4 regions of the Ensifer sp. B1-9 genome follow, and region 1 is predicted to be linked to each of the others. Evidence: riboswitches for the same ligand, from Rfam matches in the RefSeq annotation. Region 1 holds a riboswitch; each other region holds the start of a gene.
The links. Region 1 has a riboswitch for cobalamin ahead of cobU (bifunctional adenosylcobinamide kinase/adenosylcobinamide-phosphate guanylyltransferase). Riboswitches for the same ligand answer to the same signal wherever they lie in the genome.

Region 1 (4,212 bases):
CCATAAAGCCCGAAGCCTGCATTGTTGACCAGCACGTCGACGCCGCCGAACTTCTCAGTGATCTCGGTCACCGCGGATTTCCGGCTGGCCTCGTCAGCGACATCCAGCGCGACGGGATATGCACCGAGCGCCTTCAGATCGTCCATCTGCTCCACCCGGCGGGCGGCGACGACGACGGTCAGACCATCCTTGATCAGCTGCTTTGCGATGACCTTGCCCATGCCGGAGGATGCGCCGGTGACGAGAGCGGTTTTCTGTACGTTTGCCATGATCTTCTCCAATCCTTGCGGGCGTCGTGCCCGTTGTTCGTTGGAGATCAATCTGGCTTACCGCACGAATTTCTTCAAAATCGCTTTGTGCCAATCAACTATCGGAACGCGCCAAATCCCTATCTCCTGGCGCATATGCAAAACGGGAGCCGGATCGCACCCGTTTCCCTGATCCTGATCGGACTTCTCAGTGCGCCACCATTCCCCGCGCTTCGGCCGGCGTCATGCCGGTCCAACCCTGGAAGGCGCGATAGAAAGAGTTTGGCTCGCGGTAGGCCAGGAGATAGGAGATTTCCTCGACGTTCAGCCCGTCTTCGCCGAGATAATGCATCGCCAGTTCCGCGCGGGTCGATGCCAGCACCGTCTGGAAGGTTTCACCTTCCTCCTTCAATTGCCGTTGCAGGGTGCGTTTCGACATGGCCAGCCGCCTGCACATCGCCTCGATATTGGCCTCGCCCGACGGCAGCATGTCATGCAGAACCCGCTTTGCGCGCAGCACGATGGGAGTGTCGGTTTCATGTGCCTCCATCTCGCGGCGCAACTTTTTCTCGAACTCGGGCCAGGATTCCTCGTTCTCGGTGATCAGTGGCAGATCGGCATCTTCCTTGCGCAAGGAGAGGCGCGCTCCGCCGCCAAGGTCCGGTTTACAGCCCAGGAATTCCAACACGTCCTCGCCCAGATTGGTCAACTCGGGCAGTTGGACCTGCGCTGGCTGGATAAGTTCTGCAGTGTAACAACGGGCGGATTCCAGGAGGTAGAGGGCCTCGAACCAGACCAGTTGCGGTGGGGCCGGAACAGCCGGGTCCACCGAACCGATCTCGATATGCAGGCCGCTGTCATCCTCGGAGACCTCCAGCTTCATCGGCCCCATCAGCGGTTTGAACACCGACAGGCGCTGGAACCCGATGCGCACGTCCGGCGAACACGAGAAAGAGAACATGGCCGGTGTGAACGGTGCGTGGGCAAAGAGCTTGCTCAGATAGAGCGGCAGATCGGGCCGGTTAGCCTCGGCTTCGATGGCGCGCCACAGGGCGAACACCTGGGCGGGCGTCAGGCCCTTGCCCTCGTTGCGAAGAATATCACGTGGCAGCCCGGCCCGGCGCAACGCCTGTTCGGCGGAGATTTTCAACAGCTTGGCCACCTGGGTGATGGATCTGGCCACGGGATAAACGCGGTTTGACATGGTCGCCTGCAATTTTGAGTTCATCGTTCCCCTTTTTTCTGCACATGGGAATACGGACGCGCCAGAGCTTGATGGCATATTGGCACATTCTGATAGTGCTTTGGCGCAAGATGAGAGCGAAAAGACGTACCGGGTGAAAGCTTAGGCGGATGCGCTATCCTTTAGGGCGGACTCCGGCCCGCCTATTCCGTGCCGACAAATCGTCGCGCGGCGCAACGAGGCCGGGGAGGTGTCGCAAGCGTCGATTGACTTTGCCCCGGCCGCTTCCTAATCATCAGGTGTTGGATGGTTCCCCCTCGTCGTGGCGACATGGGGGAATAATTGGGAATGTGACGGATGGACCCAAATCGGGCATCCTTATCGCAGCCGACCCCGCGACTGTAGAACGGTCAGGGTTCGCCATCGGGCTCGGAGCTTAGGCTTGCCGTGCGATTGCATGGGGCAATCGCGGCAATTCGGAAACGAGCCGGAAAAGCCACTGGCGTGGCATCGTGATCAGCCGGGTTGGACGCCTCTTCTTCTACGAATCGTCCGCCTTTCACGAGACCGCCCACAGCGCCCTCGCGTCGGAGACGACACACAAAGGTTCGTTGTGGCACCGGAAAGCGCCGGGAAGGTGAGGCGGGCCGCTCGGGTCCTGACATCGGAACCTCGCCCTTACGGGCGAGGCGATGCGGGCCCGTGACGCCGTGAGCCAGGAGACCTGCCATCCGGCATGGGCATTCCGCCCGAGGAGACCCGTGGTCTCCAATGCCATCACGGAGGTTGTTTTGGCTCACAGATATTTTCCCCACCGCGCCGCCGGCGCGCCGAACGATTGTTGCCAGCCGCCGCTGACCTCGGCGTGTTGAGGCGGCGGCGATGAGCATCTCCAGCGCCGGACCCGTTCTGGTCCTCGGTGGCGCCCGTTCCGGCAAATCCAGCTTTTCCGAGAAGCTCGTCGCAGCGTCCGGGCTCGCAAAACATTATGTCGCGACCGGCCGCGCCTGGGACGACGAAATGCGCGAGCGGATCGACCACCACAAGGCCCGCCGCGGCGACGGCTGGACGACGCATGAGGAGCCGCTCGATCTCGTCGGCATCCTCAGCCGCATCGACGATCGCAATCATGTCGTGCTGATCGATTGCCTGACGCTCTGGGTCACCAATCTCATGCTCGAAGAGCGCGACATGGCAGCGGAGTTCGCTGCCCTTGCCGCCTACCTGCCTGAGGCGCAAGCGCGTCTCGTCTTCGTTTCCAACGAGGTCGGCCTCGGCATCGTGCCCGAGAACCGCATGGCCCGCGAGTTTCGCGACCATGCCGGCCGGCTTCACCAGATCGTTGCGGAGAAATCCGCTGAAGTTTACTTTGTCGCGGCCGGTTTGCCGCTGAAAATGAAGGGTTGATAAATGACCACTGCGAAGGCCAGCCACGGCAAGATCCCGGCGACCGTCATCACCGGCTTCCTCGGCGCCGGCAAGACGACGATGATCCGCAACCTATTGCAGAACGCCGATGGCAAGCGCATCGCGCTGATCATCAACGAGTTCGGCGATCTCGGCGTCGACGGCGACGTCTTGAAGGGCTGCGGTGCGGAGGCCTGCACCGAGGACGACATCATCGAGCTTACCAATGGCTGCATCTGCTGCACCGTCGCCGACGATTTCATTCCGACCATGACCAAGCTGCTCGAGCGCGAGAGGCGCCCGGACCATATCATCATCGAAACCTCGGGTCTCGCCTTGCCGCAGCCGCTGGTCGCCGCCTTCAACTGGCCGGATATCCGCAGCGAAGTGACCGTCGATGGCGTCGTCACGGTGGTCGATAGCGCCGCCGTTGCCGCCGGCCGCTTTGCCGACGACCACGACAAGGTGGATGCGCTGCGCGTCGAGGACGACAATCTCGATCACGAAAGCCCGATCGAGGAGCTCTTCGAGGACCAGCTTACCGCCGCCGACCTCATCGTCCTCAACAAGACCGATCTGATCGACGCCTCCGGCATCAAGTCGGTGCGCGAGGAAGTGGCCTCCCGCATCAGCCGCAAGCCGGCGATGATCGAGGCGAAGAACGGCGAAGTCGCCGCCGCCATCCTGCTCGGCCTCGGTGTCGGCACGGAAGGCGAGATCGCCAACCGCAAGTCGCACCACGAAATGGAGCACGAGGCGGGCGAGGAGCACGACCATGACGAGTTCGACAGCTTCGTCGTCGAGCTTGGTTCGGTCGCTGATCCGGCTGCCTTCATCGACCGCCTGAAAGGCGTGATCGCCGAACACGACGTTCTGCGCCTCAAGGGCTTTGCCGACGTGCCCGGCAAGCCGATGCGCCTGCTGATCCAGGCGGTCGGCGCACGCATCGATCAGTATTACGACCGCGTCTGGGCGGCCGGCGAAAAGCGCGGCACGCGCCTCGTCGTCATCGGCCTGCACGACATGGACGAAGCGGCGGTGCGCGCTGCGATCACCGCGCTCGTCTAGATCATTCCTTGAGTGAAATGATCTAACGTATTGAAATGATGCAATTCCGGACGGAAATCGCTTTCGGCGTTTCGTTCGGGATTGCCCGAACGGACAAAACGAATGCATCTGCTTCTCGCCCAGAAAGGAACGATCGCCGACGGCAACGAGGCTATCGACCTGGGGCAATCGCCGGCCGACATCCTGTTTCTCTCGGCCGCCGACACCGAGCTTTCCTCGATCGCCGCCGCCCACGGCCGCCGCGACGGTGGTCTCAGCCTGCGCATCGCCAGCCTCATGAGCCTGATGCACCCGATGTCGGTCGAC
Region 2 (4,212 bases), on a different contig from region 1:
GATGTCGCGCGTCGTTGCTGTGTCACGGAAGAAGAGGGTCAGCGACAGGCCCTGGTCGACGTGCTGGGTCGCCGCTGCATAGGTTTCAATGATCTTCTCGGGCCCGATCTCGTAGGCGTCCTGGTAGTATTCCAGGTTGTCGTTGGTCATGAAGGCAGCCGGATAATAGACGCGGCCGATCTTGCCTTCCTTGCGGATCTCGATCTTCGAGACGATCGGGTGGATCGAGGAGGTCGAATGGTTGATGTAGGAGATCGAGCCGGTTGGCGGCACGGCCTGAAGGTTCTGGTTGTAGAGACCGCTCTCCATCACCGCCCGTTTCAGCTCGAACCAATCTTCCCGCGTCGGGATCGGGATGCCGGCTCCGTCGAAGAGGCCTTTCACCTTTTCTGTCGCCGGCAGCCATTCAGCCTCGGTGTATTTGTCGAAATATTCGCCCGACGCATATTTCGAGTTCTCGAACCCTTTGAAGCTCTGGCCTTTCTCGACCGCCAACCGGTTCGAGGCTTTGATGGCGTGATAGGTCACCGTGTAGAAATAGATATTGGTGAAATCGATGCCTTCCTCGGAGCCGTAGAAGATGTGCTCGCGGGCGAGATAGCCGTGCAGGTTCATCTGGCCGAGGCCGATCGCGTGGCTGTCGTCGTTGCCCTTCTCAATCGAGGGCACCGAGGAGATGTGGCTCATTTCGGAGACGGCGGTCAAGGCGCGGATCGAGGTTTCGATCGTGTGGCCGAAGTTTGGTGAGTCCATCGCCGCGGCAATGTTCAGTGAGCCGAGGTTGCAGGAAATGTCCTTGCCCATGCGGGCGTAGGAGAGGTCCTCGTTGAATTCGCTGGCCTCGCTCACCTGCAGGATTTCCGAGCAGAGATTACTCATGGTGATGCGGCCGGCGATCGGGTTTGCCCGGTTCACCGTGTCCTCGAACATGATGTAGGGATAACCACTTTCGAACTGGATCTCGGCGATGACCTGGAAGAACTCGCGCGCCTTGACCTTCTTCTTGCGGATGCGCGCATCCTCGACCATCTCGCGATACTTCTCCGTTACCGAAATCTCGGTCAGCGGCATGCCGTAGACGCGCTCAACATCATAGGGCGAGAACAGATACATGTCCTCGTTGTTGCGAGCGAGCTCAAAGGTGATGTCCGGGATCACGACGCCGAGGGATAGCGTCTTGATGCGGATCTTCTCGTCGGCATTCTCGCGTTTGGTATCGAGGAAACGCATGATGTCGGGGTGGTGGGCATGCAGATAGACGGCGCCTGCGCCTTGGCGGGCGCCAAGCTGATTGGCGTAGGAGAAGGAGTCTTCGAGCAGCTTCATGATCGGGATGATGCCGGACGACTGGTTCTCGATCTGCTTGATCGGTGCGCCCATCTCTCTGATATTGGTGAGCGACAGCGCCACGCCGCCGCCGCGCTTGGAAAGCTGCAGCGCCGAATTGATCGCGCGCCCGATACTCTCCATGTTGTCCTCGATCCGCAGCAGGAAGCAGGAGACGAGCTCGCCGCGGCTCTTCTTGCCGGCATTGAGGAAAGTCGGTGTCGCTGGCTGGAAACGGCCGGAAATGATCTCGTCGACGAGATCGCGGGCAAGCTGCTCGTTGCCGCGCGCCAGCGTCATCGCCACCATGCAGACGCGATCCTCGTAGCGCTCCAGGTAGCGCTTTCCGTCGAAGGTTTTCAGCGTATAGGAGGTGTAATATTTGAACGCGCCGAGGAAGGTCGGAAAACGGAACTTCTTGGCGTAGGCGTGGTCATAGAGGTCGCGCACGAAGTTGAAGGAGTACTGGTCCAGCACCTCCTGTTCGTAATAGCCCTCGGTCACCAGATAATCGAGCTTTTCCCTGAGGTTATGGAAGAAGACCGTGTTCTGGTTGACGTGCTGGAGGAAGTACTGTTTCGCCGCCAGCCGGTCCTTGTCGAGCTGGATCCGGCCCTCTTGGTCATAGAGGTTAAGCATCGCGTTCAGTGCGTGATAGTCCAGCGCCGCTTCCGTCGCCTTCAGGGGGTGTTCGCGTGTTGTGACGTCCAAAATCGTTCCATCCCGTTTTTGACATTAGCGACGTCTTCGTCCGTTCCGATTAGCTCGAAACGATAAAGATAAGGCACGCAGCACTTGGCCGAGATGACGTCGCCGGCGACCCCGTAGGTCGCGCCGAAATTGCTGTTGCCCGCGGCAATTACGCCGCGGATGTGAGAGCGGTTGCCCGCGTCGTTCAAGAAGCGGATTACCTGTTTCGGCACGGCACCCCGGCCGTCGTCGCCGCAATAGGTGGGCACGACCAGCACATAGGGTTCGGTGACGGTAAGTGTATCCTTACCTTCCGCGAGTGGTATGCGCTTCGCGCGAAGGCCGAGTTTTTCGACGAAGCGACGGGTGTTTTCCGAGCGGCTGGAAAAATAGACGATAAGCCCCACCGCCTGTCTCCTCTAAGCAAGCGTGCTGATCTTGTCGGGGCGGAAACCCGCCCAGTGTTCGGGGCCGGCGACGACGACGGGGAGCTGCATGTAGCCGAGGCCCTTGACCGTCTCGAGCGCGTCCTGGTCAACGGAGATATCGATGACCTCGTAGCTGACGCCCTGGCGATCGAGCGCCCGATAGGTCGCGGTGCATTGGACACAGGCGGGCTTGCTGTAGACGGTGACGTTCATTTCTTCCTCGTTTGGTCGGCTGGATAGGGGCAAGAGAAGGCGCGTGGACACGCGACCGCGATCCGGCGAAATGCAGGGCTGTCATGGCTGTGGCTTGCTCGGATATGGAGCCCGGGCACGCCTCTTCTTCAGCTGCGCGGGAAACCGCGCCTCTTGACTGGCGAGTGATAGGATTTCGATGACGCAGACATGACTTCACCCCGAAGCTTTCGACAGGCTGCCGGGGAGACGTCGAGACGATCAGGCAGGCTCATCCTGCCGTACTCAACCCCTCCGGACACCCCGCCCGTGGACGTTTGTTGCTCGAGGCAGGTCTCCTGGCTCACGGGTCGACGCTTCCATCCCGACCTTCCCGAGGCCTCATGCCTCAGTGGTCCAATTCCGGACAGTTGCTCGCCGTCTACAGTTGCGGGGGCAGCTACGGCATAGCCGGGCGGAAAGCCGCCGGCGCACCGTATTCCCGTCTTAGCTCCCAATCCTTGCGAATCGGAAGAACCTCGAACACTAGATATAGTATCTGATCGCAAATTTGCGTCAATAGGTGCGCGATGTCAAAGACCCGGTGCGGAGGGTCGTTTCTTTCTCGGTATGGATAACGGGAAGTAAACGGCAGACTGCAGCGGAACCTACTGGGGGAGGCTTGTTGGCTTCAATCTGGCGCGCTCCGCCAATGTGCGTCGTGGCGCCGCCGCGGCGATTGCGAGGTTTCTGGCCGAAGGTCTCTGCGGTGTGGTCCGCTCGATCGCGGGATGCTGCACCAGAAGATCCGGACAGGTTCTGTCTCGGCAATCCATCAGTCGCAAAGCGAGATGCTGACGTCCCTGTTTTCGCCGGGCTGCGCGCGCGGCGAGATCGTCACGGCTGGCAGCGTGTTGGTGCGGTCCCTCTTTGGTGAGGGTTTCGGCGCGAATGACGTGTCTTCCTTCGACCAGTGCCATGGATCGGCAACGTCGCCGACGCGCGCGCGGATGGTCTCGTGATCCCGCGTCAGGCCGATATCCCGGAGCTGGAATTCGCTGAACGTATCGATGGCGATGGTCGAGTTGAGGGCGCTCCCGGCCTGCTTCAGGACATGAAGGATCGTTGATCGCACTGCGCTAAGCATTGCTATCCTCTTTGTTTTCGCTGTTGTGTTCGCCAAAAAAGTGAGGAATTTTGCTGCTTCGCGCAAAGCGATTTCTCGCATGCTGGCATAAAGAATGCTTATCTCAGCGCCATGAGCAAGATACCTCCCATGAGTGCGGTGCGCGCCTTCGAAGCCGCCGCCAGGCACCTGAGTTTCACCCGCGCGGCCAAGGAACTCGGGATGACTCAGGCTGCCGTCAGCTACCAGATCCGGCTGCTGGAGGAGCGCATCGGCACGCCGCTCTTCGTGCGGCTTGCGCGCGAGGTGCGGTTGACGGCCGCCGGGCGGCAGTTGGCGCCGAAGGTGACGGAGGCGATCGATCTGCTGGGCGCGGCCTTCTCCGAGATTGCCGACAAGACCGAACATCACCTGCACATTTCCGTGCTTCCAACCGTCGTTTCGAGCTGGCTCGGCCCCAGGCTCGCCTCG
Region 3 (4,212 bases), on a different contig from region 1:
TCGGTGCGAAAGAGCAGCCCGTTGTCGCGGACGTTGCGGTTGATGACCATCTGTCCGTCTTCGGCGTTCGGCTCGATCGCGACGGCAAAATACATGCGGGAATAGCCGCTCTGGATGCGGTCGAAGAAATGGGTCTCGTCACCAAGGTCGCTGAAGAAATTGGCGAAATAGAACGACCAGGTGATGTCCTTGGAAGGCGTGACCGCTGTCCGCGCCGCTGTCACATGGCAATAGCCGAGATGCGGCTTGCCGACGAGCGTGCGGTGGAAGATCAGCTTCGGGAACTGGATCGAGGCGTGAAAGCCGTTGATCCGCTTGTGCGTCGTGTCGCCGGCGGTCGCGAGCTTCTTGGCGGTTCTGTCCGCGACTTCCTCATAACTCAGATACCGTCGTTCGCCCGGCGCCCATTGCCGGCGATTGATCCTGCCGGTGCGCAGGAACTCGCTGTGAACCGCCGTCTTCGGCACGACGGCCGGCGGCTTCTCGGCCGCTGCGTCGTAATATCTGAATTTTGCCATGCGCCATCTGCCTGCCGGACATCTTCGTCCGCCGGCAAGCCTAGTGCCTTATGGTTAATGAAGGATTTCCTTTCGTTGGCGGAAGATGCGCCGGCACTTTCATAAAAATGTCGCAAACGGGCGAAGTCTTCCCGTGCCTGCGCCATATCGGCCGCGAAAAGTGGCATATGCCCAATATTTGATCTATCTATCTGTTTATAAATAGAAAAATTTTCGACTCCGGTTCAGAAGGATGGTTTCCACTGTGTCGTCATTCTGGAATTGGATGTCGCTATCCGGCGTCTGCCAGGGTGCCTTCCGCGCTTACATATCCTTGCTCAAGGTGTCGTCTTCCAAAAGGAAGGCGGAGAATTGGGAAGCCGGTCAAATCCCGGCGCTGCCCCCGCAACGGTGGTGGAGCGAAAGCCTCGGCAAAAAGCCACTGGACCGTTCCGTCCGGGAAGGCGCCGGGCTGGTCCGCAAAGGACGGCTCCTGAGCCCGGAAACCAGCCTTGACGGACATAACCGTAACGGGTTGCGGCGGGCAGCCGGATCGGAGCCTGAAACGCATGGGTGCACGCCCGTGCGGGTTCCTGTCCTGCCTCTCCGAAACATGGCGCATGAGGACAGGACATGGATACCAAGACCGATATGCTTCGCAAGCTGAAGGGCCGGCGTGACGGCTACAGCCTCGATCGGGCCTTCTACATCGATCCCGACTATTACCGGCAGGATCTGGAAAACATCTGGTACAAGGACTGGCTGTTCATCGGCCATGACTGCGAGATCCCGCGGGCCGGCAACTATTTCACCGTCCAGGTCGGCGATTTTCCCGTCGTCGTCACCCGTGATCGGCAGGGTACGATCCGCGCGCTCCACAATTCCTGCCGGCACCGCGGTTCCCGCGTCTGCACGCAGCACAAGGGGTCCTCGGCGAAGCTTGTCTGTCCCTACCATCAATGGACTTACGAACTCGATGGCTCGCTGCTCTTCGCGCGCCAGATGGGCGAGGACTTCGACAAGGCGGCCCACAGCCTGAAACCGATCCACTGCGAGACGGTCGGCGGCTACATCTTCATCAACCTGTCGGAGACACCGGCGAATTTCGCGGCCTTCCGTGAACTGGTCACCCCCTATCTCGCTCCGCACCGGCTTGGGGAGACCAAGGTTGCCTTCGAAAGCACCATCATCGAGAAGGGCAACTGGAAGCTCGTCTGGGAAAACAACCGCGAGTGCTACCATTGCGCCGCCAATCACCCCGAACTCTGCCGCACCTATCCGGAAGCGCCGACCGCGACCGGGGTGCAGGGCGCCAAGGACGATCCGGTGATTGCCGCCCATTGGGCGAAATGCGAGGCAGGGGGCCTGCCGAGCGAGTTCCGGATGTCGCCGACCGGCCAGTTCCGCGCCGCGCGCATGCCGCTGGTCGATGATGCCGAAAGCTATACCATGTCGGGTGCGCCAGCAGTCAAAAGGGCGCTGTCGGCCGATGTCCGGCAGAAGCAGATCGGCACGCTCCTGATGTTCCATTACCCGACCACCTGGAACCATGTGCTTTCCGATCACGCCATCACCTTCCGCGTGCTGCCGCTCGGGCCGGAGCTCACGCAAGTGACGACGAAGTGGCTGGTCAACAAGGATGCGGTCGAAGGCGTCGACTATACACTCGATGACCTGACCCATGTCTGGACCGAGACCAACGACCAGGATCGCCAGATCGTCGAGGAAAACGCCTTCGGCATCCGCTCGCCGGCCTATGAATCCGGCCCCTATTCGCCGGAGCATGAAGGCGGCGTGATGCAGTTCGTCGAGTGGTACTGCAAGTTCATGGAGCAGCGCCTCGAGGGCGATGCGGCTCCGTTGTCGAAGGTCGCCTGACATGCAGATGGCACCCTCCTTCCACCATTTCGACGAACTGCATGTCTGGATCGACCGGCAGCAGATGCTCGAATGCACGTCGGCGGTCGTCGAGACCGCCGACGTCATGACCTTCACCTTCCGCGCGGGGAAGCCAGCCTGGTTTCGTTACCTGCCCGGCCAGTTCGTGACGCTCGAACTGCCGGTCGCGGACGAACCGGTCATGCGCACCTATACCCTGTCGTCGACGCCATCGCGGCCGCTCTCGATCGCGGTCACGGTGAAGGCACAGGCCGACAGCATCGGCACCCGCTGGATGTTCGACCATCTCAAGCCCGGCATGAAGCTGAGGGCCTTCGGGCCGCTCGGCGATTTCAGCTTCGTCCGCCATCCGGGCGACAAGTACCTGTTCATCTCGGCCGGCTCCGGCATCACTCCGATGATGTCGATGACCCGCTGGATGGCGGATTGCGTGCCGGAGACGGACGTCACCTTCATCTCCTGCGCCCGTCGGCCGGAGGATCTTTTGTTCCGCTCGGAGCTCGAGGTCCTGGCAACGCAGATGTCCGGGCTGAACCTCGGCTTCATCGTCGAGGGACATGAGGCGCGCCACGGTTGGCATGGCCTGCGTGGCCGCATCGACGGTGCCAAGTTGCCGTTGCTCGCTCCCGACTTCCTGGAACGTACGGTGTTCTGCTGCGGGCCGGAACCCTTCATGCGCGGTGTGCGCGAGATGCTGAAGGCAGCCAGCTTCGACATGAGCCGCTATCACGAGGAGAGCTTCCAGCCGGCGGCCGCGCCTGCTGCGGAAGAAATCGCCGTGCGCGCTGGTATCGGCGATGACGGCGAGGGCCAGGTGGCCAAGGTTGCCTTCACCATGAGCGGCAAGGAAGTGGTGGCAAAGCCCGGCCAGACGATCCTGCAGACGGCCCGCGCCAACGGTGTGCGGATCGGTGCTGCCTGCGAGGGCGGCATCTGCGGCACCTGCCGTGTGATGAAGGTCGCAGGCGAGGTCGAGATGAGCCACAATGGCGGCATTCTCGATGACGAGATCGACGAGGGCTACATCCTCGCCTGCTGCTCGCGGCCGCTGGGAGATGTCCAGATCGAAGCCTGAAGGGGCTAGGGCGTGCTACAGGGCGGTGGCTGGGCGGTGGCGAGCCCTGGGCTGCCGGCCGATGGCTTGGGGCATCCGCCCTGCGCGGCGTCATCGGCCGCGACTGCCACCTGCAGGGCGCGCTCGTGGCGGGCGAAATCGATCGACCCGGTCACCAGCATGTCGACGCTGCTGCCGGCGCTGCTCGTGGCGCCGGCACGGCTGACGAGCAGCGGCTCGCCAAGCGTTGCGGCCGCCCGTGCGACCGCGTGCACTCCGGTCCCTTGCGCAGCTTGCGCGACGAGGGTGATCGGCATTGGTTTTTCCGGCAGCAACGCGCCTTGCGCCCAGATCGCCTTCAGCGCCAGCGGCGACATCGCTGCGACGTTCACGTCGATGTCGTCCAAGGTGCCGGGCACACGATAGGGACAGCGCCGCTTACCGCAATTGACGCCGGAGGAGAACTGCCACAGCGCATAGCTGTCCCAGTTGCCCATCGGGAAGACCTGGCGGATATCCGGCTTGTAGCGCGCATACCAGAGCGGCAGGCGCGATAGCAGCCGGTGCTTGGCGCGGTGCGTGGCGATGTATTGGGCCGTGATGTGGTTTGTATAGAGGATCGGATAGCGTCCCGTCCGGGTCTTGATGTGGCCGGCGAAGATGGCGGCATCCTCGAGCGACATGTATTTGTCGGGATCGATGCCTTCGAGATCGAGAACCATCAGTTCGTCGTCGCGCGGCTCGGCGTAGTCGAGGAAGTGG
Region 4 (4,212 bases), 570 kb from region 1:
ATATCGGACGTCAGGCTGGAATTGCGCCCGTCGAGCACGGACGAGAAGAGATAGCGGATGAGTTCGACATAGTCATCCGGCAGCCCCTCGGCTCGCATCTGCGCCACGAAATCCGCAAGCGGCACGGACCGGTAGCCGATGGGCCGCCCCGATGCCGCGGCGATCTCCGCGACGGCCTCGGCGAAGGTCAGCAGCCGCGGCCCTGTCAGTTCATAGATCTTGCCGACATGCGCGTCGTCGAGGAGCGCAAGCACGGCGACATCGGCGATGTCATCGGCGCTGACAAACGGTTCGGTGACCGCGTCCGGCGGCAGGTAGACCATGCCGCTGCGAACCGCATCCATCAGGAAGGCTTCGCTGAAATTCTCGAAGAACCAGCTCCCCCGAATGATCGTCCAGTCGGCGCCCGATGCCTGCAATTCGCGTTCGGCCGCCTGCGCCGCGTCCTCGCCGCGCCCCGAAAGCAGCACGAGGCGCTTGATGCCGGAACGGACCGCAAGCGCGGAAAAGCGGCGGATCGCCTCGACCGCGCCGGGCACGGCGAGATCCGGCTGATAGCTGACATAGATGCGCTCGACATTCTCGAGCGCCGGCGCCCAGGTCGTCTCGTCGTTCCAGTCGAAGGACGGCGTGGCCGAGCGCGCGCCGATGCGCACCGTGACACCCTTGGCGCGCAGCCGCTCCGCAATGCGGCGCCCCGTCTTGCCCGTACCACCCAGCACCAACGTAACCTTGCCAGACATGATCTTTCCTCCCGATTAAAAACATGAGCAACTCTCACATTTGCAAATGTGATAAATCCTCGTATTTTGGGAGTCAAGACAAAATGTGAGGATTATTCATGATTGAGCCGACAGGCACCCTGCCGATTGCAGGCGACGACGACACTGCGCTGCGCCGCACGCCCAGCCAGAAGCGCAGCCGGGAGCGCGTCGAGCACATCCTCACCTGCGCCTCCGTGCTCATCGCCGAGAAGGGCAGCGATGCCATGCGCATGAGCGAAGTGGCGGAAAAGGCAGGGATTTCGATCGGATCGCTGTACCAGTATTTCCCGGACAAGGCTGCGATCGTGCGCACGCTCGCCGAGCGCTACAACGCCTATTCCCGCGAATGCATCGAGGGCGAATTCGCCAAGGTGACGTCGATGGCAGAACTGCGCGACGCCTTCGGCGCGCTCTTCGATACCTATTACGACATGTTCCTCGCCGAACCGGTGATGCGCGACATCTGGTCGGCGATGCAGGCCGACAAGACGCTGAGGCAGATCGAACTGGAAGAAAGCCGCATGACCGGCCGTCTGCTCGCCGATGTCCTTGCCCGGCTCCAGCCGCAACGCCCACGCGCGGCGATCGACGAGGCCGCGTTCCTGATCATGTATCTCGGCGAATGCACGATGCGGCTCGCCATCTCGGTCGACCGCGCCGAGGGCAACCGCATCGTCGAGGCCTACAAGCAGATGATCCTTCGCGATTTTGTCGCTGATGAAGCGGCCGGCGGCGCAGGCTCAATTGACAACGCCATGACACACTCATAATCATCAGGGATCGATTGGTTCCCGAGACGCGAACGTGTGTCGGGAGTAAACGGGAACGTGACGGATGGACCCAAGCTGGGCATTCAAATCACGGCCGACCCCGCGACTGTAGAGCGACGTCGATCTTGCCGTTCCGGAGCGATCCGGGAGAAGCCACTGGAAGAGACCCCGAGAGGGTGGTCGGACTGGGAAGGCGAGGCAGATCCCGGGCATTACGCCCAGCGCCGTGAGCCAGGAAACCTGCCACTCGATACGGGCATAGGGCCCACACCGGGAATTTCCCGATGCCATCACGGAGGTTGTCATGGCTACGTCTACTATTTCGAGCACCCCGCTCTCCCTCAGCGATCGTCTGACCGCTGGCGTCATCGCACTTCTCATCGGCGCATTCCTCGTCTTCGGCGCCGGCCTTGCCAATTCGGCCGTGCTGCACGACACCGCACACGACACCCGCCATTCCTACGGCTTCCCCTGCCACTAAACGATGTCTCGGAACGTAGCTCACGTTCCGCATCGACGTGTCTGCGGACCTGAACGCATCCGGCCTGTGCCGGATGTCGGTGTTTGTGCATACCGGTTCGTCCGGCACACCAGGTTCATCCGCACGGCAGAAAGAACGAAAGGCTTGCAAACCACGCCAGAGTGCGTGGCTTTTGTCGCTATCGAGGGAATTCGACATGATTGTCAGAACGCTTCTGGCCGCGATCGTGGCTGGACTGATTGCCGGCGTCTTCATGACCGGCGCCCAGGAACTCAGGGTTACGCCGCTGATCCTGCATGCGGAACAATTCGAAGGCGAGGCTCCGGCGACCACCGAGCAGCCCGCCGGCCAGCCGGGGGCGGCGCAGCCGGCCGCAGAAGGGCACGATCAGCATTCGTCGCTGAAGGCGGTCTCGCCGCTCGGCGCCGTGCTCGATGCGCTGTCGCCGATCACGCCGGCCTATGCCCATGAGGGCGAACACGAGGAAGGCGGCATCATGTTCGGCCTCAGCCGCTTCTCGGGCACGCTGATGGCGAACCTCGTCACCGGCTCCGGCTTCGGCCTGCTGCTGGCCGGCGTCAGCCTGGTGATCGGCTATCCGATCACGCTGAGGAACGGTGCGCTCTGGGGCGCCTGCGGCTGGCTCGCGGTGCACATGTTGCCGGCGATCGGCCTGCCGCCGGAATTGCCGGGCTTCCCGGCCGCCGAACTCGGCGATCGCCAGACCTGGTGGCTGGCAACCGTCGCCCTCTCAGCCGTCGGCCTCTATCTCGTCGTCCTGCGCGAGGAGATCGTCGCAAAGGTCGTCGGCCTCGCGCTGATCGCCGCGCCGCATGTCTACGGCGCACCGCAACCGCTCGACATTTCCAGCAACGTCCCGGCCGTGCTCGGCGCCGAATTTGCCGTCGCCGCCCTCGCCACCACGCTTGCCTTCTGGATCGTGCTCGGCGTCGTTTCCGGCTTCATCAACGAGCGTTTCGCCAGGGCGAACTGATCCGGCCGATCCCATGCTCCATGGGAACCTGAACAAGCAGGCGGCGGGGTTCAGCCCCCGCCGTTTTGCATGAGATGCGCTGCCAGCCTTTCGCGACGATCGTTCGGCTCGAGCAGCACGCAGGTGTCGCAGAAGCTGCCGCCTTCCGTTCGGAAATAGAGGCAGCAACCGCAGCGTATCCTGTACTGGCGCGACAGCCGCTTGCTGCTTGCCGGATCGATTGCCGAGATCTCCTCGTAGCAGAGTTCTTCCGAGAACAGCGGCGACCCGGGCCTTTTGACGATGGCCAGCGCCTCGGCCATGCAGCGCGCCTCGTCGCCGATCGCGCGCCCGATCTCCAGAAAGGCACCGGCAAGCGAATCTGCCGCCAGCCGCCACTGCGCTCCGGAGGAAAGCCCCGTCCGCCGTTTCAAGACTGCGACGACCGGCGCCAGATGGGCCGTGAAGCCGCGCTCGAAAGTGCTGCCGCCTTCGCTCGCCTGCGGCACCGCGGTCAGCCGACCAAGATGGAAACGATAGCGCTTGCCGGCAATCTCCCGCCCCTCGTGCAGCCGAGCCCAGTCCTCGAAGCGAATGCCGGCGATTTCTGCGTGACGCCCCGCCCCGAGATAGAACGCGCCGAGAACCACACTCAGTTGCCGGCTATAAAAGGCGATGAGATGCGCCGCCCGGATCCGGTCCGTCATGCCGATTGCGAAAAAGTCCTGATAGGCAAGGCTCTGCTCTACCCCTGCCCCGCCCATGGCCCAGAAGGCGCCCGGCGTGCTGAAGGCGCTTTCGCCCACCTCGAGCGAAACGCCGGCGTCAGGAAACTGCGCGCGCAACCGCTCGACCGCCGCCAGCACCAGCGGCGGATATTTCCCTGCAGTTTCTGCTGTCTGCCGGCGCTCGCCCATTCATGCCGTCTCCGTCGCCAGCCAACCACCCTCAAATCCCGCGCGTTCGAGACCGCGCCGGATCGCCGGCAGGCTGCGTGTCAGCTTCCAGACGAAGCCGCTCCGCCAATTCTCGATCATCATCACGACGAGCCCCTGGTCAAGGCCGACGACGCGATCGTCGATCCAGCCTTCCGGTCCATCGCCGGGAAGGCTCGGATTGAAGCCGCCCGGCAGGCGCCCCTCTTTCAGCAGTCCGGGATAGCTGGCTGCGATATGGCTGAGTGCCGCGCGTGACGAGTCCGGATCGAACGGCAGGCAGGCGGGC

Region 2: linked by a shared signal. The riboswitch ahead of nrdH (glutaredoxin-like protein NrdH) and the one ahead of cobU (bifunctional adenosylcobinamide kinase/adenosylcobinamide-phosphate guanylyltransferase) in region 1 are both predicted to bind cobalamin.
Region 3: linked by a shared signal. The riboswitch ahead of ACQ5BM_RS14000 (aromatic ring-hydroxylating oxygenase subunit alpha) and the one ahead of cobU (bifunctional adenosylcobinamide kinase/adenosylcobinamide-phosphate guanylyltransferase) in region 1 are both predicted to bind cobalamin.
Region 4: linked by a shared signal. The riboswitch ahead of ACQ5BM_RS00125 (CbtB domain-containing protein) and the one ahead of cobU (bifunctional adenosylcobinamide kinase/adenosylcobinamide-phosphate guanylyltransferase) in region 1 are both predicted to bind cobalamin.

The regions. Positions count from the first base shown of each region.
Region 1 covers NZ_JBCHVG010000001.1:593,504-597,715, forward strand. Annotated here, with positions in the region: gene ACQ5BM_RS02980 (oxidoreductase) at 1-269, opposite strand, end outside; gene ACQ5BM_RS02985 (helix-turn-helix domain-containing protein) at 457-1,452, opposite strand; cobalamin riboswitch at 1,722-1,870, shown strand; gene cobU (bifunctional adenosylcobinamide kinase/adenosylcobinamide-phosphate guanylyltransferase) at 2,314-2,838, shown strand; gene cobW (cobalamin biosynthesis protein CobW) at 2,842-3,906, shown strand; gene cobN (cobaltochelatase subunit CobN) at 4,009-4,212, shown strand, end outside.
Region 2 covers NZ_JBCHVG010000009.1:140,460-144,671, reverse strand. Annotated here, with positions in the region: gene nrdE (class 1b ribonucleoside-diphosphate reductase subunit alpha) at 1-2,037, opposite strand, end outside; gene nrdI (class Ib ribonucleoside-diphosphate reductase assembly flavoprotein NrdI) at 2,007-2,423, opposite strand; gene nrdH (glutaredoxin-like protein NrdH) at 2,436-2,657, opposite strand; cobalamin riboswitch at 2,948-3,172, opposite strand; gene ACQ5BM_RS18125 (hypothetical protein) at 3,451-3,762, opposite strand; gene ACQ5BM_RS18120 (LysR substrate-binding domain-containing protein) at 3,892-4,212, shown strand, end outside.
Region 3 covers NZ_JBCHVG010000007.1:5,358-9,569, reverse strand. Annotated here, with positions in the region: gene ACQ5BM_RS14005 (DUF6656 family protein) at 1-518, opposite strand, end outside; cobalamin riboswitch at 822-1,026, shown strand; gene ACQ5BM_RS14000 (aromatic ring-hydroxylating oxygenase subunit alpha) at 1,131-2,375, shown strand; gene ACQ5BM_RS13995 (2Fe-2S iron-sulfur cluster-binding protein) at 2,377-3,471, shown strand; gene ACQ5BM_RS13990 (glycoside hydrolase family 25 protein) at 3,477-4,212, opposite strand, start outside.
Region 4 covers NZ_JBCHVG010000001.1:19,955-24,166, reverse strand. Annotated here, with positions in the region: gene ACQ5BM_RS00135 (NAD(P)H-binding protein) at 1-743, opposite strand, end outside; gene ACQ5BM_RS00130 (TetR family transcriptional regulator) at 842-1,534, shown strand; cobalamin riboswitch at 1,533-1,796, shown strand; gene ACQ5BM_RS00125 (CbtB domain-containing protein) at 1,839-2,015, shown strand; gene ACQ5BM_RS00120 (CbtA family protein) at 2,212-3,009, shown strand; gene ACQ5BM_RS00115 ((2Fe-2S)-binding protein) at 3,060-3,905, opposite strand; gene ACQ5BM_RS00110 (glucoamylase family protein) at 3,906-4,212, opposite strand, start outside.